DNA from 4 places in the Bacillus sp. TL12 genome. Region 4 is predicted to be linked to each of the others. Evidence: riboswitches for the same ligand, from Rfam matches in the RefSeq annotation. Region 4 holds a riboswitch; each other region holds the start of a gene.
What was found. A riboswitch is a leader RNA that binds a small molecule or an ion and turns the genes downstream of it on or off. The one in region 4 is predicted to bind thiamine pyrophosphate.

Region 1 (4,264 bases), on a different contig from region 4:
TGAAAATAAAGATAACAATGATGCCTTAAGAATAAATGACTATGAAAAAAATGATATAAAATATAAATTATTAATCAAACCGATAAAAGAAAAGGATGGCTCTTTAACATATATATTCGCCATGGCGTCCTTACAGCCTGTGGATGAAGCAGTACAAATGGTAAAGGATTATTATGTATATATTATTGCATTTGTACTAGTCCTCACCTTGTTGGCATCTTTTTATTACTCAAAACAAATTGCAAAACCGCTATTACGAATAAATGACACAACCAAGAAAATTGCAAATCTAGATTTCACAGAAAGAATTCCAATTACTTCAAAAGATGAGATTGGAGATTTATCTCAAAATATTAATAGGTTATCTAATACATTGCACACACATATTGAACAATTAGAACGAGATATTGAAAAAGAAAGAAAGTTAGAAAATACGAGAAAAGAATTTATTTCGGGTGTCTCACATGAATTGAAAACACCGCTAAGTATTATGAAAAGCTGTATTTCGATTCTAAAAGATGGGGTAGCTGAACATAAGAAAGAGTATTACTTTCAGGCAATGGAAAAAGAAGTGGATAAGATGGACATGCTAATTTTGGACATGCTAGAGTTAGCTAAATTCGAATCTGGTACGTATAAAATGCAGATGGATACTTTTCATATTGATGAGGTCATTGAGCATATATGTGAACAATTATCATTAGAAATAGAGAAAAAACAACTGCATTTTTACAAATACATATCTCCAGCCAAAGTTGTTGCAAACCAACATCGCATTGAACAAGTACTAGTCAACTTTGTAACGAATGCAATCCGTTATACACCGGAAAACGAGAATATTATTATTTCTACAATAGATGAGTCAAATCGAATAAAGATTTGTATAGAAAATAAAGGTGCTCATATTGAAGAAGAACAATTAGATAAAATTTGGGATCGCTTTTATCGTGTAGATACAGCACGCCAGCGCTCAAAAGGTGGAACGGGACTCGGACTTGCTATTTCTAAAAATATTTTAGAACTTCACGAAGTAGAGTATGGGGTAACGAATACAGCCGATGGTGTGTTATTTTACTTCTATTTACCAAAAAAAGTGTAGGAAAGAAATTCTACGCTTTTTTAATTTATTTTGATAATATCTTTATTTTATCTTTATATTTAACATTTATCCCGCACTAACGGGCAGTAATACTCCCACCTCAAAATTCGGCGGGAGCAAAGAAGTTAGGTGGGAGATAAACTGCCCGTAAAGGCCCGATTGGTTCAACTAATAATTAGTGGGGGATGAGGAAAACCCCCACTGATTAAAGTTTCACTTTATAATTTTGGTAGAAGATGAAGTTGTTTAAGGAGTAGATTATCCATGAAGAGCAATTTACTAAGTGTAATGGTATTTATATTTTTATGTGTATTTATTGTTTTTATTATTGATATAACACATTGAGAGTTGTTTATAAAAAGAAGAGCACCTATTTAGGCACTCTTCTTTTTTGTGTTTCTATTATATACATCTGCGCTTTTGAATAGGCGCGGAGCTGTTGTGTATAAAAGCAGTAGTAATACTGTACATAATGCGAAGGATGCAAGCAGTGTACTACCGTTTACAATCAATGAATATAGGAAAGCAGATTGCCCTTTTGGTGCATATTGTCCCCAGAAAACAATACCAGCGATAAAGTGCCAGAAGTAACGTGCTAAGCTACCAATGAATGTAGCACCAATAATATAGGCCATTGTTTTCTTACCTTGATTATTTGCCATTGCTTGTTGGATAGGTTGATAAAATAAGCCGGCGAAACCAACGAAGGCAAAAGCAATAAAATATTCAATCAGTGTCTGAATTGGTGTAACGATAACAGCATCCCCAACGACAATTTGTAATAGTCCCCAAATCAAGCCGCCTAAGAAAGCTGTTTTAAATCCCCAGCGGTAAGCGATAATAAAAATAGGAATCATAGCAAATGAAACAGAACCGCCTGTTGGAAGTTTAATGGATAGTGGTAAAATATCGATGATCAAGGCAAAGGCTGCAAGGATTGCAGATTCAATCATCGCTTGTAAATTGGTGTTACGCATATTGTCATTCCCCCTAAATCTAAGTTGCACAAAAAAAGAATAATGTATCATAGGGAGATATGAAATACGTAAATAGAATATGATGAGGTAGATGTATTTCGGCGTTTGCACAATTCCTACGTTAGCATTAACTAACAGGTTCTAAGGGTCGGAATATTATATTCCCTCTCAGCAACGAGGCTCCCCCTGTGATAACGAGATTCTTTGATTGTTAGATTCATTGTAATTGAAATGGATGAGAATGGCAAATGGTGTTTAGATAATCGTAAATTAAAGACTTTTCTTGTTAGAGGGAAGAGAGAATCCAGCTATGGATAGAAGCGGTCAGTGCCTTTTTGGAGCCCATACCGCATGAGGACAGAAATAGGGAATGAGAGGAAGTCTATTTTTATTTTCATAGCCGTAATATGTATGTAGGGAAATGGAAATAGCAGAAGAGGCTCCCTTTTCTTTTTTGATGAAAGAGAGAGTCTAGCCATTAGCGAGCGGTGAGAGTTATGGTGCAAAAAAGTTATTCCTATGTAATTGTCCCAAAATGTTAGTAAATATGAAGGAAAAGGCTATAGTATTTGATTGGTAGGGATGGTATAATTCATCTGAAAATAATTATCATTCTCTTTTGAGGAGGGGGATTATGAGTCTAGTTGACATCAAAATAGGTGAAAAGGCACTAGTGAAAAATATACAGGCGTTAGATAAGTTGTTAAAGCGGAGATTAGCTGCTTTTGGTCTTTCTGAAGGAAGTGAACTTCGTGTAAAACAAAAAGCGATGTTCAAGGGACCATGTACACTAGAATGCCGCGGGCAATTAATTAGTATTCGTCATTGTGACGCGAAAATGATAAAGGTGGAATTAGCGTGAATAAGGTTGCATTGCTAGGGAATCCGAACACAGGAAAAACATCATTATTTAATGCGTTAACTGGTTCCTATGAATACGTGGGAAACTGGAGCGGGGTAACGGTAGAAAAAAAGGTCGGTAAGTTAAAGAATAAGCAAGGAACATTAATTGATTTACCAGGTGTATATGATTTAAATCCTGTCTCTCGTGATGAAGGTGTCGTTACAAACTTTCTATTAAAAGAAGAATTTCAACATATGCTGAATATTGTTGATTCTTCTCAATTTGAGCGTAATATGCATTTAACAATGCAACTACTGGAATTTGGTAAGCCTGTTTCTATTGGTTTAAATATGATCGATGTGGCGAAGCAGCGCGGGATTGTTATTGATGTAAAAAAATTATCAAAAACACTAGGAGTAACGGTTGTTCCTGTTGTTGCGAGGAGTGGTAAAGGTTGTGAGGAATTACTTGCTGCCCTTCATGAGAGTGAGAAGAAGACGAAAGAGCCTTTCATTCTTTCATATGGTAAACAAGTAGATGCAGGAATTGCAGAGCTTATAGATCTTTTAAACAAGGAAAATTATGAACATCCAAGATGGCTTGCCCTTCAGTTTTTAAGCAATAATGAAGTTGTGGAACAAGAAGTGAGTAGATTACCGATTTATAAGGAACTTGTGGCAATTCGCTCTAATCTGGAGGCAGAACTTGATGGTACATTAGAGCAGCATATTTATAATACACGTGCAGCGTATATTGAAAAGTTAAAAACAAATGTCATTCAGCATGAAAAAGAAGGAAAGATTCCTTTTTCAGAAAGGGTCGATAAGTTAATTACACATAAAGTTTTGGGACTTCCAATCTTTTTAGCAGTTATGTTTTTTATTTTTCAGGTTACGTTTACGTGGATTGGGACGCCTTTGTCGGATATGCTTGACGAATTTCTTGGTGGACAATTTACAGATTGGGTTACAGCAGGACTTATAAATATTGGGGCCTCTGAGTTTATTCAGGCACTTATTATAGAAGGTATTATTGCTGGTGTTGGTGCTGTATTAGTATTCGTCCCACAAATTTTTGCCTTGTTCTTCTTTATTTCGTTACTAGAAGACTCAGGATATATGGCACGAATTGCAGTTGTCATGGATCGGGTTATGGAATTCTTCGGTTTAAACGGGAAGGCGTTTATTCCAATGATTATCGGTTTTGGTTGTAACGTACCAGGCATTATGGCAGCAAGAACAATTGAACAAGAGAAAGAGAGGTTGCTTACTGTTTTAGTAACACCATTTATGTCTTGCTCAGCACGTTTGCCTGTATACGCACTATTTGCGGGAGTCTTTTTCC
Region 2 (4,264 bases), on a different contig from region 4:
TACATGCGCGCCATATCGTTTAGTCGCAAGTACTTTACTAAGCGGTGCACCTTTTGGCATCACAATCGTACAGGGAATATCAAGCATATTACTTGAATAGGCAACACCTTGTGCATGATTTCCAGCAGACGCTGCAACAACCCCATTTTCTAATTCACCTTTATCAAGAGAAACCATCTTATTATAAGAGCCACGCACTTTAAAAGAACCCGTCTTTTGTAGATTTTCGAGCTTTAAATACACTTCATTATGTGATAGTTCACTAAATGTGCTCGAATAATCTAGCGGTGTCATATGGACAATGCCTTTCATTTTCTCATGAGCAGCTATAATATCTTGTAAAGAAATCATGCATTCGCCTCCGAAACAATATATGTTCATATATACTTAGTTTAAGCGGCTGAGTTTGTTTTATTCTGTAAAAAAGAACCATTTCTATAATCGGCGCTTTTCTATATATCGGAATTTCAACGCTGTATAGCATATCCTCCAAAAAAAAATGTCTGTCAATAAAGACCAGCCATTTTCTTCGTACTTTCATAAGGTGAATCTGCTAAACTTATCGCTGAAATAACGGAAATCCCATCTGCCCCAGCCTCTATAACCGAAGCAGCATTTTCAAATGTAATTCCTCCAATTCCCACAATCGGAATTGTAATCCCCGCATCTCTAAAATGACGCAGACCTTTCGTTCCTTGTACTGCTTTTGTATCTTTTTTCGTGCTCGTTGGAAAAATAGGCCCTACTCCTAAATAATCCGCTCCATTTGCAATTGCAAAACGAGCTTCCTCTATCGTATGAGCGGATACCCCAACAATTTTATCTCCCATTTTTTCACGAACGGATGTGATTCCTTCATCATCTTGTCCGACATGAACGCCATCTGCATCTAATTCAATGGCTAATTCCACATCATCATTTACAATAAAAGGAACATCATATTCTTTACAAAGCGCTTGTAACTGCTTAGCAAAATGTACTCGTTCTTCTCCCGTTAAAGCACCTTCACCTTTTTCACGAAATTGGAAAAGTGTCACTCCGCCATCTAACGCTTCCTTCATTACTTGCAACGGTTCTTGCTTACAGTTGTTACTTCCCATAATAAAATACACTTGCAATAATTTAGATATTTGCTGTTGATCCATACACGCCATTTCTCTCATCCCTTCTTACTGCACCTCTTGGACATTTCCATATTGTTCAATATCGCATTTAGTAGTGTTTGCTAACTGATTCAAAAATTCGATTTGGAAACTTCCTGGTCCTTGCTCCACTGTTTTATTTGCAGCTATTTCTGCTGCTACCCCATAAAACGTTAATGCAGCCACCGCCGCTTTCACATAATCCTTTTCAACTGCTGCAAATGCTCCCATGACTGAAGTTAATAGACAGCCTGTCCCTGTCACTTTCGTTAAAATTGGATGACCATTACGAATAATGATTGTTCGCTCACCATCTGTTACAACATCTTCTTTTCCTGTAATGACAGTGACTGTATCTAATTCATCTGCTGCTTGTTTTGCAATTCCTACAACGTCACCATTACCAGCGCCAGCGTCAACACCTTTAATTTCCCACTTTTCATTAATCACATTAGCAATTTCTGCTACGTTCCCGCGAATCATCGCTAAATTCACTTCACTTGGAATGTGTCTTGCAACTTCTGTTCGATAAGACGTTGCTCCTGCACCAACTGGATCAAACAATACAGGTACATGATGTGTATTTGCAGACTTCCCGGCAATTAACATCGCTTCTACTTCTTCAGGACGAAGTGTACCCATATTTAAAACAAGCGCCCCAGCAATGCTTGCCATTTCTGCCACTTCTTCTTTTGCATATGCCATAACAGGTGAAGCTCCTAATGCAAGTAAACCATTGGCTGTAAAGTTTGTCACAACGACATTTGTAATATTATGCACAAGCGGACTTACTTCCCTTACTTTCTCTACTACTTTTGCGATTTCTTGTATATTCATTCTCTTCATCTCCTAACCTTATAATGGGAGATACACAAAAAGACACTTCGCGTATGCAAAGTGCCTGAACATGTGCTACTTACACTCTCCCTACGCTGGCATTATCCAACAGGTTCAAATGGTCAACGGGCGGTTTAGCCGTACTCTCAGTCTGCATCCGCAAACTCCCATGTGTTCTTATTCATCTACTTCAGAGTCTACTCTTATTCTAGTAAAATAACAAGTTACAAGTTTTTATTATCTGAATGTATAAGACTGATATAAAACCATTTCTTTTAAGTGGGAGAGAGCATCCGCTCATGCATAGAAACAGTCAGAGCCTTTTTCTGCCCCATGCCTTGTGAAAATAGAAGGAGAAAACAAATGGAGAATTTCTGTTGTTTTCATAACCGTGACTTATATATAAAAATAGTGGTAGGAAATCAAATTTCCTACCACTATCTTTCACATTATTTTAAGCCTTTAGATACTTCTTTCACCATTTCAGAAACAGACTCAAGTCCGCCGCCAGATAGGTACCAGTAGTTTGCATCTAAGTAAACTACATTACCATTTTTTGCAGCGTTTGTTTTGCTAACAATTTCATTTTCTACAACTTGTTTTGCAGAAGATTTGCCGCCAACAACAGCCCCTCTATCAATTACAAATAAGTAATCTGGGTTTTTCTCTAAAATATATTCAAATGAAACTTTATTACCATGTGTATCTGCTTTAATTTCTGTATCCGCAGGAGCTACACCAAATACATCATGAATAATACCGAAGCGAGAATTTGGACCATATGCACTTACTTGACCGTCATTCGCTAAGATAATTAAACCTTTTTTATCACTTTTCGTAGCTTTTTCATTTAATGCTTTTACATCTTTTTCAACTGCTGCAATTTCTTTTTTCGCTTTATCTTCTTTACCGAAGATTTTTGCTAACATTTCTGTGTTTTCTTTAAATGATTTCATATAATCTTTTGTATCTTGTTCTACATAAATTGTTGGAGCGATCTTTTCGAATTCTTTGTATGAATCAGATTGTCTTCCAGAAATAATAATTAAGTCTGGTCCAATTTCGTTAATTTTTTCGAAATCTGGCTCTTTTAGTCCACCAACGTTTGTATATTTTTTATCTTTGTATTTAGAAAGATATGCTGGTGTATTTTTTTGTGGTACACCCGTTACTTCAACGCCTAATTTATCTAACGTATCTAAAGAACCAAAGTCAAATACTACAACTTTTTTCGGGTTTGTTTTAACTTTCGTTTCTCCTAATTTGTGCTTAATCGTAATTTCTTTACTTTCACTTGCTTCTGTCTTTTTGTCAGAAGAAGCATTATTGCTACATGCTACAGCTACAATAGCAAGCATGAACGTTAATAATAACATTGCTAATTTCTTCATTTCCTTCACCTCTATAAATTTTTTAAAATTATTTTAAATTGATAGTAAGTGATTACTATCAAAATAACTTCCACTATGAAAAATAAATACATATATTGTTGCCAGCTATTTCTTCAATATGAATATCCATATCATAAATCTCTTTCAAAACAGCCGGATCAATAATTTCATTTGTTGCTCCTTCTTTCATTACCTTTCCATCTTTCAAGGCAACAATGTGATCGGAGTAACAAGAAGCGAAGTTAATATCATGAATGACAATTACAATTGTTTTGCCAAGCTCTTCAACTAATCGTCTCAGCACTTTCATAATTTGGACAGAATGCTTCATATCTAAGTTGTTAAGCGGCTCATCTAGCAAAATATATTCTGTATTTTGAGCAATGACCATCGCAATATACGCCCTTTGTCGTTGCCCGCCACTGAGCTGATCTAAATACTTATATTGAATATCTTCCAGCTCCATATAACGGATTGCTTCTTCAATATGATTCCAATCTTCCTTTGATAGATTGCCTTGTGAATACGGAAACCTTCCAAAACTCACTAACTCTCGAATTGTAAGTCGTAAATTGATATGATTCGTTTGTTTTAGAATAGAGATTTTCTTGGCAAGTTCATTACTATCCCATTCGCCAATCTCTTTATCCTCTATATGAATTTCACCAGCATCTTTTTTCAAAAGCCTACTCATCTTAGATAGAACTGTACTTTTCCCAGCTCCATTCGGTCCAATAAACGATGTTATCTTCCCTTTTGCTATTTTAATAGAGACATCCTCAACAACATTTTTATTTCCATATTGTTTTGATACATTTCTTACTTCTACCATGTCTTGCTCTCCTTTAATAGAAGATAAATGAAGTACACGCCACCAACGAAATTGACAATAAC
Region 3 (4,264 bases), on a different contig from region 4:
TGCTTAGCCACTTTTGGCTCTCTTGTACTAGTTCTTTATTAATATCTGGTACATTTTTAATTAAAATATCAGCCGCTTCTTTTGGCTCTTTAATTGCAAAATTATATCCTTTTGCTGTTGCATTCATGAATTTTTTTACAAAGTCTTTATCATTTTTCGTATGTTTTTCACTTGTAATAATGACTGGGCTATAGAAATCTAATGCTGGGTCTAAGTCTTTTACCATAATTGTATTTAATTCTTTTCCTTGTCGTTTCGCTTCGATACCATCCCAGCCATAATAAATCCATTCAAAATCTGCATCTCTACCAATTGATTTAAAGAAATCAGTTTGTCCAAGAACAATCTTTTCTACTTTACTAAAGTCAGCTTGATGTTTATCCATAATTGTTTTTAGCGTCGCTTCTTCTGCTGGTGCTCCCCAGCCTCCATAACGTTTTCCTTCAAAATCTTTTGGAGAAGTAATATTGTCTTTTTTCAACGATGCAAATGCAGATGTATTATGTTGAATAATTGCTCCAATAGAAACGACCGGGATTTCTTCAACACGAGCTGATGTTACATTTTCTTGATAACTTACACCGAAATCCGCTTTTCCTGATGCAATCATTTGCTCTGCCGATACGTTATCACCTGGCTGAATGATTTCTACATCTAACCCTTGCTTTTTATAATAATCTTTCGTCTTTGCTACGTATAAACCAGTATGGTTTGTATTTGGAAACCAATCTAAAACAACTTTTACTTTCTTTTCTTTATCTGGACTCTCTTCTTTCTTCGCCGCATTACAACCGACCACGCCTACAGCTAACAACGCTGCTAGCATAACTTTTAAACCTTTTTTCATTTTTTATCGTCCTTTCTATAGATCCATGGTGCTGTTAGTCTTGCCATAAATTCTACGATAAAATACAAGAGTAATGTCACCATGACGATAATTGCTGCGATTCCAAATACACGAGCTGTTAAAAAGGATTTTGTTGCACGCGTAAGCATGACACCTAATCCTTCACTCGCGCCAAGCCATTCCCCAATAATCGCTCCCATCACGCTATATGTAACGGCAATTTTCAGCCCCGAGAAAAAGTATGGAAGCACGGCTGGAAATTTTACCTTTTGGTAGATTTGCCATTTGGTTGCACGCATTGTTTGTAATAACTTAAGCATGTTTTTATCTACTGTTTGAAAGCCTTCTAAAATACTAAGAGCAATCGGAAAGAAACAAACAAGAATAACGACCATCACCTTTGGAAGCATCCCATATCCAAACCAAATAATAAATAAAGGTGCTAGCACGACAATCGGAATGGTTTGTGAGATAACGAGTAACGGGTTAATTAAAATGCGAAATAACGGAATAACATCCATAATAATTGCAATACTTGTTCCAAGTAAAATCGCAAAAAACAAACCAATTACAACTTCTTGTAGTGTTTGCATTGTATTTGGTAACAATAAATCTTTCATTCCAATTAGCTCTTGAACAATCGCAGAAGGTTTTGGCAAAATCCACGGTTCAATTCGAAATAATGAAACAGATCCTTCCCATATAGCAATGAGAAGGATAAGCCAAATTGTTGTAATTGTTATGTTAGATTGTTTCTGGTTTTTCATATTCATCACGGTACTTCCAAACTTTCTCATCAATCGTTACACCAGTACTTGGACGATAATGAATTTTAATAGAAGTAATCACTTCTTCTGCTCCAGCATCGACACAAGCTTGTTGTGCACGCTTAATAACATCAAGAAGCACGTCTAATTCTCCTTCCAGCGTTGTTTCCATTGCACCTACTTCATAGCGAACACCAGATTGTTGTACGACTTCAATCGCCTTATCAACAACGGAATACACATCTTTCGTTTTCGCTTGTGGTACAACTGAAAATGAAATGGTAACTTGTTGTGACATACTAAAATCCCCCTTGCAAAATATGTTTTGTAAAAAGAAAAGGCTTTCCTACGAAGTACGCAGGAAAGCCTTGTATGCAAGTTATTATACAATAACATTTGCTTACATCACTTTAAGTAACTCCCTACGCTGGCATTATCCAGATCAGGTTGAGGGTCGATGCTTACTTACATCCTCTCAGCCAATTGGCTCCCCAGTCTTAATTCGTTTTCATTGTAGCATGATTTATTTTTTCAAACAAACAAATCCACATTTTTTTTCATAATATGATACTGCTTACAATCTATTGGTCATATATTTTATCATAGCAAAAATACAAGCATATTAAGGAGGGGAAAAATGGGAATCCGTTTTATTCAAATCTCTTCTATTTATTTTGTCATCGGTGTTTGTATGGGGTTATTCATGTCAATTTCATCTAATTTCAAATTGACCGCAGTTCATGTGCATGTTTTATTACTAGGCTGGACTTCTATGATGGTAGCTGGTATTTTATATTATATTTTCAAAGAAGCTGGCACCTCAAAACTTGGTAAATTACATTTTTGGCTCTTAAATATCGGACTACCGATTATGATGATTGCACTTGCCTTTGAGATTTACGGTTACCATGCAGCTATCCCTTTTGTTGCTGGTGGAAGTATTCTTGTTGTTCTTTCCATTATTATCTTTACTATTAATATTTTTGTGCATATAAAAGAAAACAATAGCATTCTTTAAAAGGAAAAAGCAGAAACGAATAAACTCGTTTCTGCTTTTTTCTTTCCCCCCTCTTAACATCCTCATTTCACATTTTCTTAAAATATTTTTACTAAATATAATGAATGTTACTTTTTATGTGTTATATAATAAAAAAGGTTTATATAACAGCACTTCATTTGTTTAATTTAATAATTATCACTCAAATTAAATTATTCAAAAATATCTTACCATATGGATTTTGGAGGTATTTTATCATGTTTTGGCTACAATTTCTTACCTTACTAGTCTGCATTTTTATCGGTGCACGCCTTGGCGGAGTCGGCCTAGGAGTAATGGGTGGAGTTGGTATGGCAATCCTCGTTTTTGTCTTCCACTTACAACCTACCGCTCCTCCTATTGACGTTATGCTGATGATTTTAGCAGTCATTACTGCTGCCGGTGCCCTGCAAGCTGCGGGCGGAATGGATTACCTTGTCCATCTTGCAGAAAAAGCACTTCGTAAAAATCCAAAGCGCATCACATTCTTCGCACCAATTGTAACTTATTTATTTACATTGTGTGCTGGAACTGGACACGTTGCCTATTCCGTACTTCCTGTTATCGCAGAGGTGTCACGCGAATCAGGAATTAGACCGGAACGCCCGATGTCAATCGCCGTTATCGCTTCACAACAAGCAATTACAGCAAGTCCAATCTCTGCTGCAACAGTGGCCCTTTTAGCAATGCTAGCTGATTATAAAATTACATTGCTAGATATTTTAAAAGTGAGTATTCCTTCTACTTTTATTGCTTGTATGTTAGCCGCTTTCGTTGCAAGCAAAATGGGCAAAGAGTTAAATAAAGATCCAGAATACTTAAAGCGTTTAAAAGAAGGTATGATTCCTAAACTTGAAGAAAAGAAAGAATTTATCGGTGCGAAAGGTGCCAAATTATCTGTTATTCTTTTCTTATTCGCAACTGTTCTTGTTGTTCTTCTTGGTTCATTCGAAACACTTCGTCCAGGATGGATGATAGACGGAAAATTAGTTCGTCTTTCTATGCCAAATACAATCGAAATGGTCATGCTTACAATTGCTGCCCTTATTATTATCTTCTGTAAACCAAATGTAGAAAGCATTGTATCTGGAAATGTCTTTAAAGCCGGTGCTACAGCTGTTGTGGCAATCTTCGGTATCGCTTGGATGGGAGACACATTCTTTAACGGAAACTTAAATATGATTCAAGGATCAATTCAACATTTAGTAACAAGTGCACCATGGTTATTCGCTATTGCGTTATTTATCCTATCTATCTTACTGTATAGCCAAGCAGCAACAGTACGTGCTTTAATGCCTCTTGGATTATCACTTGGTATTTCACCAGCACTTCTCATTGCGATGTTCCCTGCAGTAAACGGATATTTCTTCATTCCAAACTATGGGACAATCGTTGCCGCAATCAATTTTGACCGTACAGGAACAACACGTATCGGTAAATATGTATTAAATCATAGCTTTATGATTCCTGGTCTTGTCGCAACGTTTGCTTCCATTGGAATTGGGGTGTTGTTAATTTCAATTATGTTTTAGTGTTACAGGTACAAATCTTTTATCATAAAAGGTTTGTACCTTTTTTTACACACATAACTTAAAAAAGGGATTTTTTGTTATA
Region 4 (4,264 bases):
AGGATACAAAAGATATAAGCCAATGGGATTTAAGTACAGATGGAGCAAAGGACTTGAATGATTGGGTAAAAGCGCAACCAGATGTATATTATTTTTCTTACAGTGGACATGCGACACAAGCAACGCCTATAACAGGACTTCACTTGCCACACATTACTATGAATAAAACGTTAATGGGGAATGCGATTTTCTTAGGGGCATATGCAAGGTACGAACAGGATCGTACATTTATTGATTCATCCTGGTGGCAAAATGATGGTGTGGTAAATACAAATTCGATGGTAGGACCATCAACTGATACGATTATAAATAATAATGGCACAGCAGAGCTTGGAAAATGGAATCATATTGAGACAAAACAAAACTGGGATCACCTTGATATGGTTGGGTTAAGCGTTTCGGATTCCTTAGGTTTTTCTGATATTAATGCTTTTTATCGAGAGATCGCTGCCAAGTTATCAAACTTACCGAAATAACCGGATTCATAATTATATTAAGATATAAAAACTCCCTCAAGTTTATTTAAGGGAGTTTTCTTTCGTGAATCACATCATATTTTCGGAGTATAATGGGGTTAATATCAAAATAGTATAATAGTTTGAGGTGATAATATGAGAGTTAATATAGTAATATCTGGATATGGAACTGTTGGAAAAGAGTTTGTGAGATTAGTATTTGAGAAAGCTTTATATGTAAATGAGATGTACGGCATCGAACTTGTCCTTACTGGAGTTATTGGAAGTACAGTCAATCTCTTTAGCGCCAAAGGTTTACATATTAAAGAATTATTAACTTATGGTACGGGTTCTGATGCATTGGAGAAATATCTCAAAAACTATCCACTTGAAAAAAGTGAAAAAATGCCTTTTGGTCATGTATTAATAGAATCAACACCAACTAATCTTCAAACAGGTGAACCTGGAAGAAGATATATTGAAACAGCGATTGGAAATCATATGGATATAGTCGCTATTTCAAAAGGTACACTTGTTAGCGCATGGAAAGAAATAAAGCAAAAAGCAACGCAAGCTAACGTACGTATTCGTTATAGCGGGGCAACTGCAGCTGCACTTCCTACATTAGATATTGGGCAATTTAGTTTAGCGGGATGTCAAATTGAAAGTATAGAAGGTATTTTAAATGGAACAACAAATTATATTATTACAAAGATGTATGAAGAAGATGTAACATTCCAGGAAGCATTGCATCAAGCGCAGCGTAAAGGGATAGCTGAAACGAACCCATCATTAGATGTAAGTGGTATGGACAGTGCCTGTAAGCTATTATTGTTAGCGAACAGTTTATTTCAGTCAGAATACTCTCTTGATTATGTAAGTGTAAAAGGGATAGAGGGTGTTACAAAACAAGATATAGAGAAGGCAAAAGCACAAGGTAAATTTCTAAAACTAATTGGGACGGCATATAAAGATTATTTAGGAAATCTTAAACTTGAAGTATATCCGCGTGAAATAGAGAAAGAACATCCGTTGGCTTATGTAAATGGAACGGAAAAAGGAATCACTTTTCATACTGATATTATGGGAAGAGTTACTTCTACCGGGGGAGCTTCGAGCCCGAGAGGAGCAGCAGCGGCAGCTTTGAAAGATTTAATTAATTTGTATCGAAAAGATGTGTGATGAAAATATTTGACAGTTATATGGATTATGTTATGATAAGTATCAAAGTTAAATAGTTATATATCTATCCACTAGGGGGGCCTTTAATAGGCTGAGATTAAAGAATACCTTTGAAACCCTTAGGACCTGATCTGGGTAATACCAGCGTAGGGAAGTGGAAGTGACAGAAGATGATATTTTTACAATATTGATGATGTCCAGTCCGCTTTCTTTACGTGTGTGTAAAGAAAGCTTTTTTATTTTACACACCTATTTGAAGTAGATCCTAGTAGTCTAGTAGTTAACGAATGATTCGTTAAGAAACTTGTTTCATTTTTTATTATTAAAACGTTTATTGGAGGGTCTATAATGTCATTTTCACAGTTATTACGTAAAGAAGTTAATCCGATTTGGGAGGCAAGTTTTAATCATCCATTTGTGACAAAACTAGGGGACGGAACATTAGATTTAGCTAGTTTTCGCTATTACGTTCTGCAAGATTCATATTATTTAAGTCATTTTGCAAGAGTCCAATCGTTAGGAGCAGCAAAAGCGATTGAATTAGAAACGACGGCTCGCATGGCGCACCATGCACAAAATACATATCAAGCTGAATTATCACTGCATGAGAATTTTGCGAAAAAACTAGGAATTACGGAAGAAGAAAAAGAATCGTTCATTCCTGCACCGACGGCTTATGCGTATACATCACATATGTATCGCGCTGCATACGAGGGACATATCGGGGATGTTATCGCAGCGATTTTGCCGTGCTATTGGCTTTATTATGAAATTGGTGAGCGACTCAAGGGATGTAAACCTGAAGAACCAATTTACCAAGAATGGATTTCAGCATATGGTTCTGACTGGTTCCGTACTTTAGTAGAGGAGCAAATTGCTAGATTAGATGCCATTGCTGAAACAGTAACAGAAGCTGATCGTAAGCGGATGCAACAGCATTTTGTAATTAGCAGTCAATATGAATATTCGTTTTGGGAGATGGCTTACACATTAGAAAAATGGTCAGTGGAAGAACAAGTAGAAGATGTAAGTTTATAATGAAAAGCTATGTCTTTCATCATGCATACATGAGTATAGAAAATGACTAACTTAGTTTAGTCATTTTTTTGTACAAAAATAATATTTCTAGTTTTAGAAAAATCAACTTCACTAATTAGATGCTTATATATTATTAAAAAATTACATAATAAAAAGGAGGAAGAGGGTAGTTTTTATTGAAGTTTGTTTATGATATCACATAAAGGGCGTAAAGAAGTTTATTAATCTCTTTGATATTTTTTATTTTCCTTACAATGCTTGGAATGTTGTATGAAAAGGATTTAATTTTGAAAGGAGTCAATAAATATGAAAACAAGAAAACGAATAGGGAATAAGCTTTTACTCGTTAGTGCAATTTGTACGATAAGTATTCCTTCTGTTTCATATGCGGAGGAAGTAATTTCACCTAAAAATTTCGTGAGTTCTTCAAGTTTGTATGAGGGGCGGAATACGGACGTATTGAAAACAAGTTTTTATCCCAATACATATAATAATCCGTTCAACCACCAATTTATTTCAACTTTAAAGGAAACAAACACAAATATAAAAGAAACAGACAATGTTAATGATGAAAACCCTGTTATATCTACTACTCTTACATTTATCCGTGATATGCATGCTGAAAATTATAAATCTGCATTTGATTTAACTTCTCGATCTTTACAGAAGATAATATCTGAAAAATGGTTGGAGAGTTATTGGAAGGGACTCCCAGTACAATTGCAAGCAGGTTCTTTTATGGGAATTGGAGAGGTAAAGCAAAAAGAGACGAATTCCGTTCATACAAATGTAGAAATTGGATTAGTTTTTGAACAATTTACTGTGCCATTACTAATAAAGTTAGACCCATCTGGAAAAATAGATGATTTTCAATTTAGCATGTCGTTTAGTCCTGTTGCAGAACGTCCATCATATAGTAAGCCTGAATCATTCATTGAAAAAGAAGTAGTAGTCGGAAGTGGTGCGTTTCCATTACCAGGAACATTGTCTGTTCCAAAGGGAAAGGGTCCTTTCCCAGCGGTTGTTCTTGTTCAAGGATCTGGAGCGAGCGATCGGGATGAAACTGCGTTTGCCTTAAAACCTTTTCGTGATTTAGCTGAAGGTCTTGCCTCGAAAGGTATTGCTGTTCTTCGTTACAATAAACGAACGTATGAACATGGCTTAAAAACACAATTAAGCCCTTTTTATACAGTCGATAAAGAGACAACTGACGATGCACTTCTTGCCACACGTTTTCTTCAAAATGAATCAATGGTAGACAAGAATCAAATTTATATCCTTGGTCATAGTCAAGGTGGAATGATGGTTCCGAAAATGATCGAAAAAGATCAAAATCAAAATATTGCTGGAGCAATTGTAATGGGAGGACCAGCTCGTACAATCCAGGACGTTGTTTTAGATCAATTTGACTATCTTTTTTCTATTGGAGCAATGAAACCTGAAGAATATAAGTTTTACAAAGCGCAATTTGAATTATTAAATGATCCAAACTTCTCTAGTCAGAATCCTCCAAAAGATTTTTATTTAGGATCACCAGTATTTTGGGATTCTATCCGTAAAATGAAAGCAGCTGAAATGTCTAAAGAACA

Region 1: another riboswitch for thiamine pyrophosphate. It lies ahead of thiT (energy-coupled thiamine transporter ThiT); the one in region 4 lies ahead of tenA (thiaminase II).
Region 2: another riboswitch for thiamine pyrophosphate. It lies ahead of thiM (hydroxyethylthiazole kinase); the one in region 4 lies ahead of tenA (thiaminase II).
Region 3: another riboswitch for thiamine pyrophosphate. It lies ahead of LOK41_RS17470 (MTH1187 family thiamine-binding protein); the one in region 4 lies ahead of tenA (thiaminase II).

The regions. Positions count from the first base shown of each region.
Region 1 is NZ_JAJJBY010000002.1:53,773-58,036, forward strand. Features, by position in the region: gene LOK41_RS02215 (sensor histidine kinase) at 1-1,099, shown strand, start outside; gene thiT (energy-coupled thiamine transporter ThiT) at 1,474-2,076, opposite strand; TPP riboswitch at 2,172-2,273, opposite strand; gene LOK41_RS02225 (FeoA family protein) at 2,711-2,938, shown strand; gene feoB (ferrous iron transport protein B) at 2,935-4,264, shown strand, end outside.
Region 2 is NZ_JAJJBY010000019.1:40,690-44,953, reverse strand. Features, by position in the region: gene ilvA (threonine ammonia-lyase) at 1-351, opposite strand, end outside; gene thiE (thiamine phosphate synthase) at 507-1,154, opposite strand; gene thiM (hydroxyethylthiazole kinase) at 1,170-1,988, opposite strand; TPP riboswitch at 2,050-2,160, opposite strand; gene LOK41_RS17435 (siderophore ABC transporter substrate-binding protein) at 2,429-3,370, opposite strand; gene LOK41_RS17430 (iron ABC transporter ATP-binding protein) at 3,444-4,202, opposite strand; partial or broken gene LOK41_RS17425 (iron ABC transporter permease) at 4,196-4,264, opposite strand, start outside.
Region 3 is NZ_JAJJBY010000019.1:46,439-50,702, reverse strand. Features, by position in the region: gene LOK41_RS17480 (ABC transporter substrate-binding protein) at 1-847, opposite strand, end outside; gene LOK41_RS17475 (ABC transporter permease) at 844-1,620, opposite strand; gene LOK41_RS17470 (MTH1187 family thiamine-binding protein) at 1,592-1,912, opposite strand; TPP riboswitch at 2,017-2,118, opposite strand; gene LOK41_RS17465 (cytochrome-c oxidase) at 2,252-2,632, shown strand; gene LOK41_RS17460 (anaerobic C4-dicarboxylate transporter family protein) at 2,869-4,182, shown strand.
Region 4 is NZ_JAJJBY010000007.1:6,025-10,288, reverse strand. Features, by position in the region: gene LOK41_RS08610 (esterase/lipase family protein) at 1-476, shown strand, start outside; gene LOK41_RS08605 (homoserine dehydrogenase) at 612-1,637, shown strand; TPP riboswitch at 1,701-1,807, shown strand; gene tenA (thiaminase II) at 1,986-2,675, shown strand; gene LOK41_RS08595 (alpha/beta hydrolase) at 2,982-4,264, shown strand, end outside.